Regions from separate parts of the Paenibacillus sp. S29 genome, predicted to be linked through region 1. Evidence: riboswitches for the same ligand, from Rfam matches in the RefSeq annotation. Region 1 holds a riboswitch; the other holds the start of a gene.

Region 1 (8,208 bases):
GGTGGCATTGCTAAAATGTTCTTATTTATTTTCGTATTGCTTTAACAAAGCGGCAAGCTCATCGTCCACGGCGCTTTTCTTATCCAGCTCTTTGAACTCCTCATCCAACGATTTTTCCTTAGAGGACATTTCGTTGCTCGCTTCGGCACGTGCTTCTGCTTGCAGCATTTTTTCTTCCATACGCTTCAATCCGGCAGTTGCCGTATCAGAGCTAAAACCGTTCATAGCTTTGTTAATTTCGGTTTGCGCTTTAGCTGCATTATAACGGGCAACCAGTGTTTCGCGCTTGTTTTTCATTTCTGTCAGCTGTCTACGCATTTCATCCAGCTTGCCACGTAGATTATCGGCTGCAGCTTTGTTCTGTTCGTAACCAGCTTTGAACTCGTTCATTTTTTGTTCAGCAGATTTCTTTTCTTCCAGCGCACGACGGGCCAGATCTACATTTTGTGCTTTTGCAGCGGTATGTGCCTGTTCTTCACGTTTCTTTACCAAAGCAGCCTGTTCTTCGTATTGCTGTTTGAACCTCTTTTCAATAGCAATTTGAGCGGCTACCGCTTTCTCTGCATCTTCCAGGTCCTCTTGCATATCACGAATGTATTGATCCGTCATTTTAATTGGATCTTCTGCCTTGTCGATAATGGCGTTAATGTTGGACATCGTAAGATCTCTTAATCGTTTGAAAATAGACATGTGAAGTTCCTCCTAGAGTTGAATGCTTAAATTTTAAGCTCTGTACACATGTTTACGCAAGCTTTGCAAAGAGGGTTTCAAAAATATCTAAAAACCGCGCAAGTAAGGCTCTGGGATGTCGGCCTGTACTTTTAGCTCCCGCGATGCATGTAGCGCCCAATAGGGATCACGCAGCATGGCACGCCCTATTGCTACCAGATCAGCTTCTTTCTGCTGAACAACCCGGCGGGCGTCCTCATAATCATCCAGTAAGCCAACAGCAATCACAGGTACATTCAGCTTTTCACGGATGGTATGAGCCAAATCCACCTGATAGCCGGCACGCGCAGACGGGCCTCCGCCAGAACCAATCGGACCCTCACCACCAGAAGAAATATGGAAAATATCCACACCTGCATCACGATATCGTTCCCCTACGCCTGTTATGTATTCCACATTATATCCATCCTCGACGTATTCTTTGGCAGATATCCGCATAAGCACAGGCATATCAGCAGGAAGAACCTCTTTAACAGCATGTATGACCTCAACACCGAACAGTGACAAATCCTGCCCATATTCATCTTCTCTGGTATTTGTTAAAGGCGAATGAAATTGATGAATCAGATAGCCGTGAGCGCCATGTATCTCAACCGTATCAAAACCGGCTTCAACCGCGCGGCGCGCGCCTTCTTTGTATGCCTGAACCAGTTCCCTGACTTCAGCTGTCTTTAAGGCGTGCGGATTTTTAAAGCGTTCGCTAAAAGGAATCGTGGACGGACCCACAGGTTGCTCAGCATCTTCAGCCTTGCGTCCAGCGTGGCCTAGTTGAATACCAATCTTGGCACCATACTTGTGGACTTCCTCTATAATCTTACGATATGCAGAAATATGTTCGTCACTCCAAATACCCAAATCACGATCCGTAATACGTCCATCTGGATGGACCGCTGTCATTTCCACAATAATAAGTCCAGTGCCTCCTACTGCCCGGCTCACATAATGGACATGATGCCAATCCGTTGGATTTCCGTCCTTGGCCTCCACGCTGTATTGGCACATCGGGGGCATGACAATCCGATTTTTTAAAGAAAGCCCCTTTAATTGATAAGGAGTAAACAAGTCGGTCACTTTTATCCATCCTTCCTTCAATTCCATGTCTGTATAATTATGAATTGCATCCCCATTATACACCAGCTGTCACAGTATACCGAATTCGTTGTAAGGCTAAAACTTGCGAAAATGCTCCTGTTTTCGGTCATGTTTAAGAGAATATGTACGTTTAGCTCCATCATCTTCATTGATAATCGTTTCATCGTGGGCTTCTTTCCAGTCGTTTATGAGCCGAACTTGGTTACCAGCATATTTTTAATAAGACAGGTACATAATAGTCGAGAGCACCACTAGGTACCACTGCACGGAAAGGGGGGGATACATATGCCGTACAGGGGAGTGTTGCCATGCTTGGCACTGTTACTAGCATTCTCAAGTTTACCCGTTCACGCGGATGCGCCTCCCAACACCGGAACGCCCCATCCCAAGGAAGCAGCTGTTGCTTCTTCTGTACATCAGAGCACAGATCGAGCAACTCCTACATTAGCAATGCTGCGTAAAAAACATGCGGACATTTTTAAAATGTGCGGCCCACACACCCGCCAAATTGCCCTAACCTTTGATGATGTGCCCGATTCTAGGTATACGCCGCAGGTTTTGGACGTATTACACGCTAATGGCATCAAAGCCACCTTTTTCATCGTCGGTCACCGTGCGGAAAAGCATCCGGGGATCATACGCCGTATTATCCGTGAAGGCCATGCTATAGGAAACCATTCCTATACTCATCCGGATTTTAGGAAGGCCACACCAGAACGCTTTCGCAACCAGATTACAAAAACAGAACGTATTTTACAAGCCAGCGCAGGTTTTCGCCCCAAGTTGATTCGTCCACCCTACGGTGAAATCACGGAGCCTCAAATCCAATGGGCACGTCGTCATGGCTATATGATTGTTAATTGGAATGTAGACTCTCTCGATTGGAAGGGATTAAGTAAAACACAAATTCAACGCAATGTGATCCCAGCTACCGGGCCTGGCTCTATTATTTTAATGCACGCAGGTGGAGGTCAAAGTTCCAACTTGCAAGGCACTGTCCAAGCTCTGCCGGGTCTAATTCACTCTCTAAAAGCTAAGGGCTACAAATTTGTGACAGTCCCCCGGCTACTCCACACATCGGAACGGAAATAACCATATGTTATGATTGAGCAACAGCTAAAGCAACGTAAAAAAGCTGTCTTACCAGCAGAAGTTTTCTGCTCGTCAAGACAGCTTTTTTTTATGGATAAGACCTGATAAGAGTCCGACCTAGTTATATGCGGTAGGATACAGGTATTAAGTTTACATAATATATATTATGTTTAATTAAACCGTATATACGTACAATGCTATTTATCAATAACGTACAGCTTCACATTTTGAAATCCAAAGTCGTTCACAAATGATTTGTTGCCAGGAATAAAGATATCAATCCGCTTTCCTGTAATGGCGCTACCCTGATCGCGAGCGACAGCTACAAAAGAATGATCCGGCAAACCTGGGTGGGAATAGCCTGTAACCAGCACTTTCGTGCCCATCGGAATGACGTTCGGGTCTACCGCAATTGTACCTAGTTTAAGCGGATTGCCGTAGTAGTCCACTGCTCCCCATTTACCATTCTCGTCGGCTGCGGCAGAATACGCTGAAGCCTTAACGTCAACTATTTTGCTATAGTTGAATGTTTTGCCCCACGCTTCAATCGTTGGCCCCTCATTCGCTGGTGCTTTCTCCGTAAGAAGCTGCGGCTTCGAATCCGAAGCTGCCTTCACACTTTTTTCGCCAGGTATCTTAATTTGCAGACCTGCATATATATTGTTGGAAGCAATGTTTGGGTTCGCCTTCGTTAGCTCGTCTACCGATACTCCATAACGTTGAGCAAGCAAAAAGAAGGTATCGCCCTCTTTGGCAGTGTGAAGCGAAGCAGCATCCGCTACTCCAGCTGTCTGTGCCAACCCTGCAATAGCTGCGGCAAGCACCGCAAATTTCATCGTTTTACCAATATGTTTTAGATGTTTCAAAGATATGTACCTCCTCTGTTATGCCTGCGAAGTTAGCTGTCGGATTCGGACTCAGGAGAAGCCCTATGCTTGTGCAATTCACCCCTAGGCATATTCCACATCGTCTTTATGACGTATCGGAATGACTGCCGTTGTTACGTCCTCCGCACTTCCCATAGTTTGGGCCCAGCTTCAGCGGTTGTCATAACCACATGCTGTCCCGGTAAGTTTTGGCTTACTGCATAATATCACAATTTTGTAACCTTATCCGCATGAAAATGTTGGGAACCTTGAACATCATACTACACTCATTACAATTTTGTCATCAAGAAATCGATATTTGTTACGAAAGTATGGGGAAATGGTGACAAAAAGAAAAAAAGCCCTCCGTCAAACGGAGGGCTCAGGCTGTCGAGAAACCCCCTGTTTTTTTGCAGGGGGTTTAAAACTGTCTTAGTGGTCTAAAAACTAGGGTCCTCAGATCGTTTTAAATCGATTTTTGTTTTAAAAGATGCGTCTCCCCATATAAAAATAGAAGTGTCGAAAAGTCCTCTGGACTTTCTCGACACTCTGAGCCCTCCGTCAAACGGAGGGCTTTTTTTATAGATTATATCAGCACTTCCTTACAATACTTTGGCAAGAAAATCACGGGTGCGATCATGGCTTGGAGTGCCAAATACCTGCTCTGGTGTACCTTGCTCTACAATTTGACCGTTATCCATAAAGATAATTCGATCGCCCACCTCGCGGGCAAAACCCATTTCATGCGTCACGATTACCATTGTCATGCCGCCTTCGGCGAGCTTCTTCATTACATCCAGAACCTCTCCAACCATTTCAGGGTCCAATGCAGAAGTTGGCTCATCGAACAGCATTACGTGCGGCTGCATGGCCAAAGCACGCGCAATCGCAATACGTTGCTTCTGACCGCCGGATAGCTGGTTCGGATAGGTATTCTTCTTATCCTCAAGCCCTACGGTACGCAAGAGTTCTAGCGAAATTTTTTCCGCTTCCTTCCCTGACTGTCTTCTAACCTGTGTTGGGGCAAGTGTCAGGTTCTGCAACACTGTTTTATGCGGGAACAGATTAAAATGCTGGAACACCATCCCCATCTTCTCCCGGGTTACATTAATATTATGGCCACGAGCTGTAATTGGCTCGCCCTCAAACAAAATCTCTCCGTCTGTAGGCTGTTCCAACAGATTCATACAACGCAAAAACGTACTCTTCCCCGAACCACTGGGGCCGATGATGACGACGACTTCACCTTTGGCGATATCTATATCAATGCCTTTTAAAATTTCATTCTTACCGAACGATTTACGCAGTTGTTTAACGGTGATCACTGGCTCTCAACTTCCTTTCCCATAAACCCAGCAGCTTAGACAAGCTGAATGTCATTACAAAATAAATAGCGGCTGCGATTACGAACGGACTTAATCCTTCGTAGGTGATGTTCTTAATGACCTGGGCCTGATACATAATATCCACCATCCCAATGGTCGAAATAATGGATGATTCTTTAATGATCGTAATAAACTCATTACCGATAGCAGGCAAAATAGATTTAAACGCTTGCGGCAAAATGACATGACGCATAGCTTTACCGCGTCCCATACCCAACGAACGGGCAGCCTCCATCTGTCCACGGTCTACTGCCTGGATACCTGCCCGGAAAATTTCAGCCAGATATGCTGAACTATTCAGAGACAATGTGATTATACCAGACTGGAGTGGGGTAAAATTGACACCCAGCGTCAAAGCAACTCCGTAGTGAATGATCATAAGTTGTACCAGCATAGGTGTGCCACGCAGGATCTCCACATAAGTGGTACCTAACCACTCAATGATGCGTATACCACTCATCCGCAGCAAGGATACGATCAGACCAATGATAAATCCAAACAGTACTCCGAGTGCAGACAGCAACAGAGTGTAGCCGATACCCGTAGCGTAAAAACTGCGGTATTTCCAAAAAATATCTACGATGTTATTAGAAGAAACCTGTCGATCTGCAGAGAGCGCGCTCGCTTCTGTGGAAAACTTCTCAATCGACCCGTCCGCTTTCAGGCGAGCCAACGTTTTATTTACAGAGGCAAGCAATTCTGCGTTCCCCTTGCGTATACCTACAGCTGTTTCTGCTCCGGCATCCTCAGGCACGGCCTTGGCAAGTGTTACGGTACCATCTAACGTGTATCCTTTAGCAACCGTATCTTCGATCACAACAGCGTTGATACGCTGGGTCCGCAGCTGGAGTACCAGATCAGATATTTTGTCCAGTGAGGTTACAGTGGCATTGGGTACTTTTTGAGCAATTTCTTCCTGAATACTCCCTTTTTGTGCCCCAATCTTCTCGCCTTTCAAAGTATCCATCGTAGGATATTTGTCTTTATCCTCTGGGCGTACCATAATGACTTGCTTGGAGCGATAATATACATCTGAAAAATCAATGCTCTTTCTCCGCTCATCCGTCGGTGTCATACCGGACAGTACCAAGTCTACGCGGCCACTTTGCAGAGCAGGCAGCAAGGAGTCAAAACTCATGTCCTCAGGGACCATCTCCGCATCCAAATCTTTGGCGATTTCCTTGGCGATATCCACATCGAACCCAACAATGGTATCCTTACCGTTAATGACTTTATGAAACTCATACGGCGGAAAGTCGGCACTCATGCCCACTACAAGTTTTTTCTGTGGCTTTGCTTCCGTTCCGTATGCAGTGAGCATGGGAAGACCAGTCAACAGCAAGATAACCGCCGACAAAACCAGGGCGGTAAAACGATATGCCTTTTTCAATCTTTTTTTCTCTCCTTAAATTCTTTATAATAAATAAGATTGTGTCATTATAAATGAATATGCATGATTATGCAATGAATGTTATAGTACAATTTCAGCATACCTAACGCAGTACCTACATTACAGTTTATATAAAGGAGTTTTCAGCATGGATTTTAAGCAGACCATTCAAAAGACAATTGAGCAGCATGCCCCACGGTTTAAGGACATTTCGTTATATATTGGCGCAAATCCTGAACTTGGAAACGAGGAATTTCTGGCCGCTGCCCGTTTAAAAGAAGAACTGGTTTTTCACGGTTTTGAGGTCCAGGCACCCGTATTGGGCATAGAAACAGCCTTTATTGCAACTTACAAATCTGCAAAACCCGGACCGGTTGTCGCTTTTCTGGCAGAATATGACGCTCTGAAAGGTCTAGGACACGCCTGTGGGCACCATTTGATATGTATGATGAGTACCGGTGCTGCCGTCGGCCTCAAGTCGATCATCGACGAAACCGGTGGAGAAGTACGGGTATATGGCACACCTGCCGAAGAAACACGCGGTGCAAAGGTCCCGATGGCCGCTGCCGGGTTGTTTGATGATTGCGACATAGCACTTATGACGCATCCTTATGACCGTTACGAAAAATCAGGTAAATCCCTGGCGATTGATGCTGTACAATTCGAATTTTTTGGTCAATCCGCCCACGCGGCTGCCAGTCCGCACGAGGGCATTAACGCGCTGGACGCTGTGATTCAAACGTTCAATGGTATCAACGCATTCCGTCAACAAGTAAAAAGTACAGTGCGTATCCATGGGATCATTAATCAGGGTGGGCAAGCAGCCAATATTATTCCTGATTACGCCTCAGCCCAATTTTATGTGAGGGCCGCTACACGCCAAGAACTGAACCCGCTGACTCGCCGTGTTATTCAAATTGCTGAAGGAGCTGCTTTACAGGCCGGGTGTCGTTTAGAGACCTCCAATTATGAGACATCTTATGATGAAATGGTCACAAACCGCGTACTTTCCGATGCCTTTACCGCAAATTTGGTGCAGGCTGGCATTTCGCAAGAAGATATAACGGAAGGTGAAGATCACGGCTCCATGGATATCGGAAATGTATCGCTTCATTGCCCTGCTATCCATCCGTACATTCAAGTTATTGACGAGAAGCATGCCTTGCATACACCAGAATTCCGCGATTTGGCGATGCAGGACCGGGCCATGGAAGGAATGCTGCTGGCTGCGAGAACCTTGGCATGGACTGCTTGCGATGTAATCACTAATCCTGAACTGCTAGCCCAAATAAAAAAAGAATTCTCTCTGCTGAATAACGAAAGCTAAATCTTAATTCCGTGTTCTTTCAGAAAGGAGCAGCCAGCCATCATGGATAGTATGAGCAGCTTTTGGACGTTGTTTATTGTGGTAGACCTCATCATTGTTTGGTTTATATTCCGTGCAATACGCAGGAACCGGGGAAACAGAAAAACACGGCGCCGGAATGCTTTTTTCCTCAGTTCCCCTTCTCCTTCGTCCCTTACACAGGAGCGTCATCCAGAGATTACAGAGCTGATGCAGCTACTGGAGCAATCCATTCCCGCCTCCTATGCTCATTGCGTAAGGAGTCGTGTAATGGAAGCCCACCCAGAGCTGACGGACCAAGAATATGAT
Region 2 (8,208 bases), on a different contig from region 1:
GATGAAGTGTAGGGAGAAGAGCGCCACCGCGGGTGCGAATAATTTTTTGATGTTCTTCAAGTTTTACGAGGTCTCGACGAGCCGTATCTCGTGAAACATTAAAAAATTCACAAATATCATCCACCGAAATACGTTTATGAAGCTGTAAGTAATCAACGATTTTTAACATTCGTTCTTCCTGATACATAGAAAGCTCCTCTGATATATAATTATTTCGGTATCTTGTAAGTGATTATAAGTAAATTCAAGTGATATTGCAATCATTTATCACTGTTTTCAGGATTTCAGTGATTTAAGATAAGGAATTGTAAGTTAATATGCATTTTGTACTTATAAAAACTTATTTTTTAAAAATTTTAGAAATAAGTATTGCCATTCGGTATTCTATTTGATATACTCTTTCTTGTCGCCAAGTTGGCGCATAATAATAAGGCCCGTTGGTCAAGGGGTTAAGACACCTCCCTTTCACGGAGGTAACAGGGGTTCGAATCCCCTACGGGTCATTGTTGTCTTTATAGACTACATGTTGCATGCTTAAGGGAAATTCCTGAGGTCTGGTCTAATGGCGGACAGCTTGGATGAACAGCATGAGCCATTAGCTCAGTTGGTAGAGCACCTGACTTTTAATCAGGGTGTCGAAGGTTCGAGTCCTTCATGGCTCACCATTTATATTTTGTTATGCGGTCGTGGTGGAATGGCAGACACGCTATCTTGAGGGGGTAGTGAGCGTACGCTCGTGGAGGTTCGAGTCCTCTCGACCGCATCAATGGAATAAACGGAAAAGTCTCTCGCGGTAGAGGCTTTTTTTATTTGTGTAGTGATGTAATAAAGTAATCATTATGATGAAATAATGATTCCATAGTATAATATAACGCCATAATGTTATAGAATGATAAGTATAAACTTATGAAGTGACGGTGAAAAATATGGACACTCAACTGTTAGGAAATATATCAGAAAATATTTTGGGCTTGTTTCCGATTGTGAAGAAGAAATTTTTCACCTACGGTCCGCTCGATTTCCCATTACACTTGTCGCCTAATAACTTTCAGGTATTACTGCTTCTGCGTGAGGTGCGCTTGTCTACGGTATCTGATTTATCCAAACAGCTCAATGTCTCACGTCCGAACATGACTCCTCTTCTGGACAAACTGGTGGAGCATGGGTTGGCTGACCGCCAGTCGTGTGATTCGGATCGCAGAGTCGTGAATGTGGCGATTACACAGGAAGGCGATGCTTTTTGTGAACAGGTATTTCATACCTTCTCCAATAAAATTCAAGAGAAACTGGTGTATCTGCCAGAAGAAGATTTATTGCATCTGAGCGAAACTTTGAATGAATTGAAGCATATCTTACTTAAAATCGACAACTCTGCTACGTGATTAGCGTAAGTGAACTGGCTTAAAGACCGCCCTTTCTTCGGAAAACAGGCGGTTTTTGTTGCGTGTTGTGGTATAATGGAAACCAACATACATAATTCGGTAATTTTAGCATACGTGATCTTTGAAATGGGAACAGAGAACATGATATCGTTATTTGAGAGCCTGCTAGGGAGGAAGGAACTTCTATGCAATCTATTTACCATCGCATTGAGGAACTCATCAAGGAACGGGGAATGACGAAAAAGGCGTTCTGCCAGCAGTTAGGCATTAGTACAGGGAACTTCGGGGATTGGAAAAGAGGAAAAACGACGCCGGGCACGAATAAACTCATTGAAATCGCTTCTTTTTTTGATGCCAGTCTGGATTGGATTATGCTGGGTCGAGATGTACAGGGTGAGGTGCTAAAGGAGCCGCAAGACCCTTATTTTTTTGACGCTTCAGGGCAACTGAATTGCCAGGGGGAAACGCTTAGTGAAGCGGAAAGAAATTTTATACTTGAGTATATTGAATTTACCCGCTTTCGTAAAGAGAAAAACCAGCGCAATTCTACTATGGGGTAATGGTTGCTTAGGATTTGATGAGGATTACTAATGAGTAAGGCTGAAAAATGAAAATTATTTCAGAAAAAGTTACTGTGTCGGAGGGGAAACATTTTGGGAGATCAAACTATTTATCAGCGGATTGAAGCTTTGATTAAGGATCGCGGAATGACCAAGAAGGCATTTTGTGAAAAACTTAAAATCAGTTCAGGGAATCTCGGTGATTGGAGAAGAGGTAAAACAACGCCGGGTACCGCCCATTTGATTCAGATTTCGGACTTTTTTAATGTATCGCTTGATTGGTTGATGAAAGGGATTAAGCCAGGGGAAGGCGTACTTCAGGAACAGAAGGCTGCTTATTTTTTTGGAGTGATGGGGCCACTGAATTGCCAGGCAGAAGATCTTGAGACGGAAGAACAGAATTTTATTTTAGAATATGTTGAATTTGCGAAATACCGTAAGCAAAAAAGTGAGAAGGATAAAACAAAGCCGGAATAATTTTTTGGCTAAAGATCGTCTGGGTTGAAAACCCGTAAACGAACTGGAGGGGTTCGCTTTACGGGTTTATTTGGTTTCTGGGTGATATGGAATGACCTATATGTAACTGGAATGCTTGTTGGATTTAGAGTGGCGGTGCCTCCTTATAATCGTTATCGTCGATGTTCAGAATTGCAGCAACTTGTTTTCTGTACCTTTGTGCTTTGCGGGTGCCGTGAATCAGATTGGACAAGCGTGAAGGCGGAATATTGTGTGTCTCACAAAATGTTTTCTGATCCAGTCGAAGTTCGACAAGCCGTTGTTTGATGGCCCACCCGAAGGAGGTGACAGGCATTTTGTTGTTCAAGAGAAATCGCCCCTTACGGATTCTTGCGGAATAATTGGTGTGTTATAATAATCATCAGTAAACATGTTAGAATTAACCATCTGAAACTATGATACACTTTTATACGTGTTTTTACAATCGCAAATACGTTATTTTGTTGAATTAATTACTTAATTAAGTGCTAGGTGGTTCTGATAACCCGTCTAGAGTCTACTAATAGTGTGAATTTCGATTATGTGTGAATAAAAAACACTCTGCCACCTGAGGAAAGGGACAGAGTGTTTTTGGTGTTGCTGCCAGATTGGTGAAGCGACGCATCAGGGGGATGCTGGAAGGCGTTTGAATAGACCTGAGGAGGAAAACAGTCTAGGCTCATCCAATTGGCTATTATGGCTCATATAAAGCGGTAGAGTGATGTAGGAGTTGCACCAATGTCTGTGAAGAAAGCGACGCTGAAATGTGGTTGGCTCAGGTTCGTTAAGCTTCTTCCATGCGGAGAGCAGCTCGCTGGTCATACGCTCCATAAAAGGGTTCTTTTCCTCATAGGGAGGATTGAGTAGTTTGAAGGCATCTTCCACACAGAAGGACACCGCTGCGCCAAGATAGCCGTGCATGGTCTGTTCTACATCGTTTCCGAGGAGGAAGTTAATCCAGGTGTGAACGGTAGCGAGTGTGCCAATTGCATTGTATTGAATGAGTATAGATTCCAACTGGTCAAATTCAAGCCAAGGATAAAGAGCCTTAGCGAGCTTAAGTAGACGCTGACCGGATAGACGCAACTCCTTCACATGCTGCAAGGAGGGACGTTGGGTATGCAGCATCTTATCAATGAGAGCGATTCGCCAACCGTCATTCTGCTGGATGGCGACATACAGACTTTTGATAGCCATGCCGTCAACGGTTGTAAATTGAGGATACAAATCATCCAGCATGTAATGTTCCAGATCTTGTAGACTGTTCAAATGTCCGTTGCGGAATAGTTTCTCCAGTCCGTTAAAACGGGTGAAGCCACCAACAGGTAGGGAAGGGTCCAACAATAATGCATAGTTCAGCAAACGGTTGCCTTTATGCAGGGCGGTTCGCCTCCTCGAAGTGAATCCTTATGTTATATTATTTCACTCTTTACTTAGGGATAACGAAAAAATTCGAAATGTATGTAATATATTTTTACATTTTAGTAGCCCTTTTGTCAAATTAAATATTATTATCGCTCATATATGTTAGGTAAAATAACATATAAAATAATTATTATATTTGTGTTTACAAATAGTTGATGAGAGAGTATAATAAATCTGTTGCCTCAATACATTATGATTTGCGGTCGTGGTGGAATGGCAGACACGCTATCTTGAGGGGGTAGTGGGCGTACGCCCGTGGAGGTTCGAGTCCTCTCGACCGCATTATATGCAAGACCTAGTTGAAAAAGCATCCTGACACGGTTTACGTGAAGGGATGCTTTTTTTGTTTTAATAACTGTGATAAAGAAGAATATCAGTTTTGCTGCAAAAGCTTCTCTATATCTCCCGCCAGCTTATCTGGAGTGGTTTGCGGTGCATAGCGCTTAAATACGTTACCTTCTCGTGTAATTAAGAATTTAGTAAAATTCCATTTGATCGCTTTGGACCCTAATACCCCCGGAGCTGTTTGGGTCAGGTAGCGAAATAAGGGGTGCGCTTGATCGCCATTGACATCTGTCTTGGCGAACATCGGAAAGGTAACACCATAATTGATCTGGCAAAACTCGGAAATCTCCTCGCTGGAACCTGGCTCTTGTTTGGCGAATTGGTTGCTGGGAAATCCCAAAATTTCGAGCCCCAGTTCATGGTACTGGTCATATAGCTCTTGTAACGCTTTGTATTGGGGGGTTAACCCGCATTTGCTGGCTGTGTTCACAATAAGCAGAACATTCCCTTTATATGTGGATAACGGAATTGGTTTCCCTTGCAGGGTTTGCGCATCATATTCATAAACGGTCATAGTATCTCTCCTTATTCAATATTCAGCAATTAAATTGTAAGCAATTCAAAGTAAGGTTGCAAGTCTGGAAAAGCTGTATTAAGCCTTTAGCCGCTGTAAAATCGTATTTTGTTCAAAACAGTAAATCGCATTGCAAATGGAGCGAATTAAGGTGTTTCTTCTTATAAAAGCGGGTTCAATCGGTGTTTAGCTGGTACATATAGCGTATTTTCTTCTCTTTTTACAAAAAAAGGCCAAAAACGCTCTACCCTACGCCAATATTGACATGCTTGTCATTTTCGAAAAGGGATGAAAAACAGAGATTGAGTGAGCTGTGAGAAGCATAGTTGCGTTGTAAGCGTTATTATTAATCTTCTATGCTCTAAAGGCCGATTTATAACCCCGCAGTTGAGCTTTACAGTCTTCCATGCGCGGGTGTATGATTCAAGACGTAATTTCAAATTAACTTGAATGAAGCAACAACGAAATGTCTATAGCGCTGAATTTTGCAGTTGCAAAAGCGGGGGAACCAATCGAGACTGTACGGCTTGCCGTGTGTCTCATGGGGTGAATTTTCCGGTCAAGTGCCAGAAATAGGGCGACTCTCACGTCCGAATCCGACAGCTAACCTCGTAAGCGTACAGGGAGAGGCAACAAACCGCCGTGTGCAGCCATGGTTTATTTTATCATGGATATGTAAGAAGCCGGAGGAAAGCCTTTTTCCTTCGGCTTCTTTTTGTTGTCTTTTTATACCGGGAGAGGAGCTACTGATGGAAGGTCGGTTAATTATTGTCACTGCACCGAATGAAGCGGGCAGAAGTTTTGTGAAATTGCTTATTTTCAAAAAATTGGCGTTTGCAGTTCTGACGAATAGCGCTCAGGAGGAACGACAGCTCAAAAAAATGGGTGTGGAGCACATTGTCCGCATCAATACCATGCAAGCGGGAAAATGTAATTTTCCAAAAAAAGAAATTGGTAGTGTGTATTTGTTCGAGAACAGCTTGAATCTGACTTGCCGTTTCCTGCAAATATGTCGGCCGCTAACATCGGAATCGATCTATGTTATTACGCACGGCTGTAATCCACAAGGAATTTATCGAGGATTGGGAGCGGACCATGTGATCTACACATTGAACGGAGAGGTGGGTTTTCTGCTGAACGGATAAGCACTTATAACATAGTTGTTTTATGATTTTATGATGAAATAAGAATGGCGATCTGAGGACCGATACGGAGGGTATGAACATGATGGATATATACATGCTGCTCGTCATGGCTGTGAGTTATGGAGTGATACTGCTGTTTGTACGCTGGTGTGATGCGCAGACCTCTAAAGGAGGACGAAGAGGATGATCGTTATACTTGGGCTTACGGCTATTGTGTTTATGTATTTAATCTACGCGCTCCTGAACCCTGAAAAGTTCTAGTCAGCTATAGGGGATAGAGCGGGCGGGAACAACAGATCTGAATATTTAGCATCATAGGTAGCAGGTTTCCGCAAACGTGTGCACACGTTTGGTGCTCTGAAGCAGGTCTGTTGTTCCAAACGCAGGAGCATTTTGAAGGAGGAATAGAGGATGGAGCTGCTTCAAATTGGAATTGTGATCGTCATATTGCTGCTCTTGGTAAAGCCAGTGGGCACCTATATGTATCATGTATTCTCGAATGAACCCAATCGGACGGATCGGATTTTTGGCGGAACAGAAAAGCTGATTTATAAGATAGTAGGATTGAAGAAGCTGGAGAGCATGCGTTGGACTACGTATGTTATGAGTTTCATTGCAACGAATGTCGTGCTTGTGGCGATCAGCTACTTGCTGTTGCGTTTACAGGGAATGCTTCCTGGTAATCCGGCGGGAAACAGTAATATGGAAGCATCACTAGCTTTTAATACGGTAATCAGCTTTATGACGAATACGAATCTCCAACATTATAGTGGAGAAAGCGGGCTTACGTATCTGACACAGATGGCGTTCGTCACGATGATGATGTTCACTTCGGCTGCTTCCGGTTTTGCGGTTGCTGCGGCTTTTATGAGAGGATTGACGCGGCGCGGTGAAGGAATGGGCAATTTCTTTCAAGATTTTATTAAAGCCATCATAAGAATTTTCCTGCCGCTGGCCTTTGTGCTTACGCTGGTGCTGGTTGGATTGAAGGTACCCCAGACGCTACAGCCTACGGCGGATCTTACGACGCTGAGCGGAACACAGCAGCAGATTTCTATGGGACCCATTGCTTCTCTGGAGTCCATCAAGCATTTGGGGACAAACGGGGGTGGTTATGCGGGAGCTAACTCTGCGCACCCTTTTGAAAATCCAAGTCCTTGGACGAACGTGCTGGAAATTTTGGCAATGTGGGTAATGCCGGCTTCGTTGCCGTATACCTTTGGATTGTTTGCCCGTAATCGCAAGCAGGGCTGGATTATTTTTAGCTCCATGATGGTATTGTTTCTTATTTTTCTATCCATTACGTATGTGTCTGAGAAGACAGGTAATCCGTTAATCCAGACACTGGGTGTGGATGCTTCTCAGGGAAGCATGGAAGGGAAAGAGGTTCGTTTCGGCATTGGACAATCGGCTTTGTTCACTGCGGTCACAACAGCGGCAACGACAGGTTCAGTCAATAATATGCATGATACACTAACCCCACTGGGTGGCATGGCTGCTTTGGGAGAAATGATGCTAAACGTCATTTTTGGCGGCAAGGGTGTCGGACTGATGAATATGCTGATGTATGCGATTCTGGGTGTGTTTATATGCGGACTGATGGTCGGGAGAACTCCGGAATTTATGGGGAGGAAAATTGAAGGCAAGGAAATGAAGCTGATCGCGATTGCCATTTTGGTACATCCGTTTCTCATTCTCGCCCCAACTGCACTTGCATTTATGAGTCATTGGGGATACGATGCGGTCACTAACCCTGGCTATCACGGGTTGACTCAGGTGCTCTATGAATATGCGTCATCTGCCGCAAATAACGGTTCGGGATTTGAAGGCCTTTCGGATAACAATGTATTCTGGAACATGACGACGGGGATGGTTATGTTCTTCGGCCGATATGTATCTATGATTGCATTGTTGGCTGTGGCGGCTTCGTTGAATGCCAAAGCACCGACTCCGGTGACGACGGGGACACTGCGCACGGACAACAAGTTATTTGGAGCCATTCTGATCGGGGTCGTGCTGCTGATTGGTGCGTTGACCTTTTTACCCGTCATCGTATTGGGACCTGTTGCTGAATTTTTGACCATGTGAAGAAGAAAATGAGAATGGATGAACGGGGTGTTTGATCATGAAGGAACAACGCAAACACATGCTGGACAGAAGCATCTTGAAGCATGCGATCAAGGATAGCTTTATAAAATTAAATCCGATGATTATGATGAAAAATCCTGTCATGTTCGTCGTGGAGATCAGTACATTGGTCGTGCTACTCATGTTACTGTTTCCTGGTTATTTTGGAACTGGCAAGGAAATGGGCTTTAACCTGGCCGTGTTTGTTATTCTGT

Evidence for each region. Region 1 has a riboswitch for cyclic di-AMP ahead of ACL9RM_RS15030 (3D domain-containing protein). Riboswitches for the same ligand answer to the same signal wherever they lie in the genome.
Region 2: another riboswitch for cyclic di-AMP. It lies ahead of ACL9RM_RS11925 (hypothetical protein); the one in region 1 lies ahead of ACL9RM_RS15030 (3D domain-containing protein).

The regions. Positions count from the first base shown of each region.
Region 1 covers NZ_JBMOUI010000008.1:35,565-43,772, reverse strand. The annotation lists gene ACL9RM_RS15045 (PspA/IM30 family protein) at 22-690, opposite strand; gene ACL9RM_RS15040 (NADH:flavin oxidoreductase/NADH oxidase) at 778-1,800, opposite strand; gene ACL9RM_RS15035 (polysaccharide deacetylase family protein) at 2,107-2,913, shown strand; gene ACL9RM_RS15030 (3D domain-containing protein) at 3,111-3,779, opposite strand; cyclic di-AMP (ydaO/yuaA leader) riboswitch at 3,786-3,955, opposite strand; gene ACL9RM_RS15025 (amino acid ABC transporter ATP-binding protein) at 4,382-5,104, opposite strand; gene ACL9RM_RS15020 (ABC transporter substrate-binding protein/permease) at 5,091-6,554, opposite strand; gene ACL9RM_RS15015 (M20 family metallopeptidase) at 6,703-7,881, shown strand; gene ACL9RM_RS15010 (hypothetical protein) at 7,924-8,208, shown strand, end outside.
Region 2 covers NZ_JBMOUI010000006.1:15,969-24,176, reverse strand. The annotation lists gene ACL9RM_RS11980 (DeoR/GlpR family DNA-binding transcription regulator) at 1-187, opposite strand, end outside; tRNA gene ACL9RM_RS11975 (tRNA-Glu) at 432-503, shown strand; tRNA gene ACL9RM_RS11970 (tRNA-Lys) at 590-665, shown strand; tRNA gene ACL9RM_RS11965 (tRNA-Leu) at 681-763, shown strand; gene ACL9RM_RS11960 (MarR family winged helix-turn-helix transcriptional regulator) at 927-1,382, shown strand; gene ACL9RM_RS11955 (helix-turn-helix domain-containing protein) at 1,568-1,942, shown strand; gene ACL9RM_RS11950 (helix-turn-helix domain-containing protein) at 2,036-2,419, shown strand; gene ACL9RM_RS11945 (Rha family transcriptional regulator) at 2,544-2,765, opposite strand; gene ACL9RM_RS11940 (urease accessory protein UreF) at 3,062-3,799, opposite strand; tRNA gene ACL9RM_RS11935 (tRNA-Leu) at 4,062-4,144, shown strand; gene ACL9RM_RS11930 (glutathione peroxidase) at 4,236-4,721, opposite strand; cyclic di-AMP (ydaO/yuaA leader) riboswitch at 5,188-5,355, shown strand; gene ACL9RM_RS11925 (hypothetical protein) at 5,471-5,866, shown strand; gene ACL9RM_RS11920 (potassium-transporting ATPase subunit F) at 6,050-6,127, shown strand; gene kdpA (potassium-transporting ATPase subunit KdpA) at 6,278-7,954, shown strand; gene kdpB (potassium-transporting ATPase subunit KdpB) at 7,992-8,208, shown strand, end outside.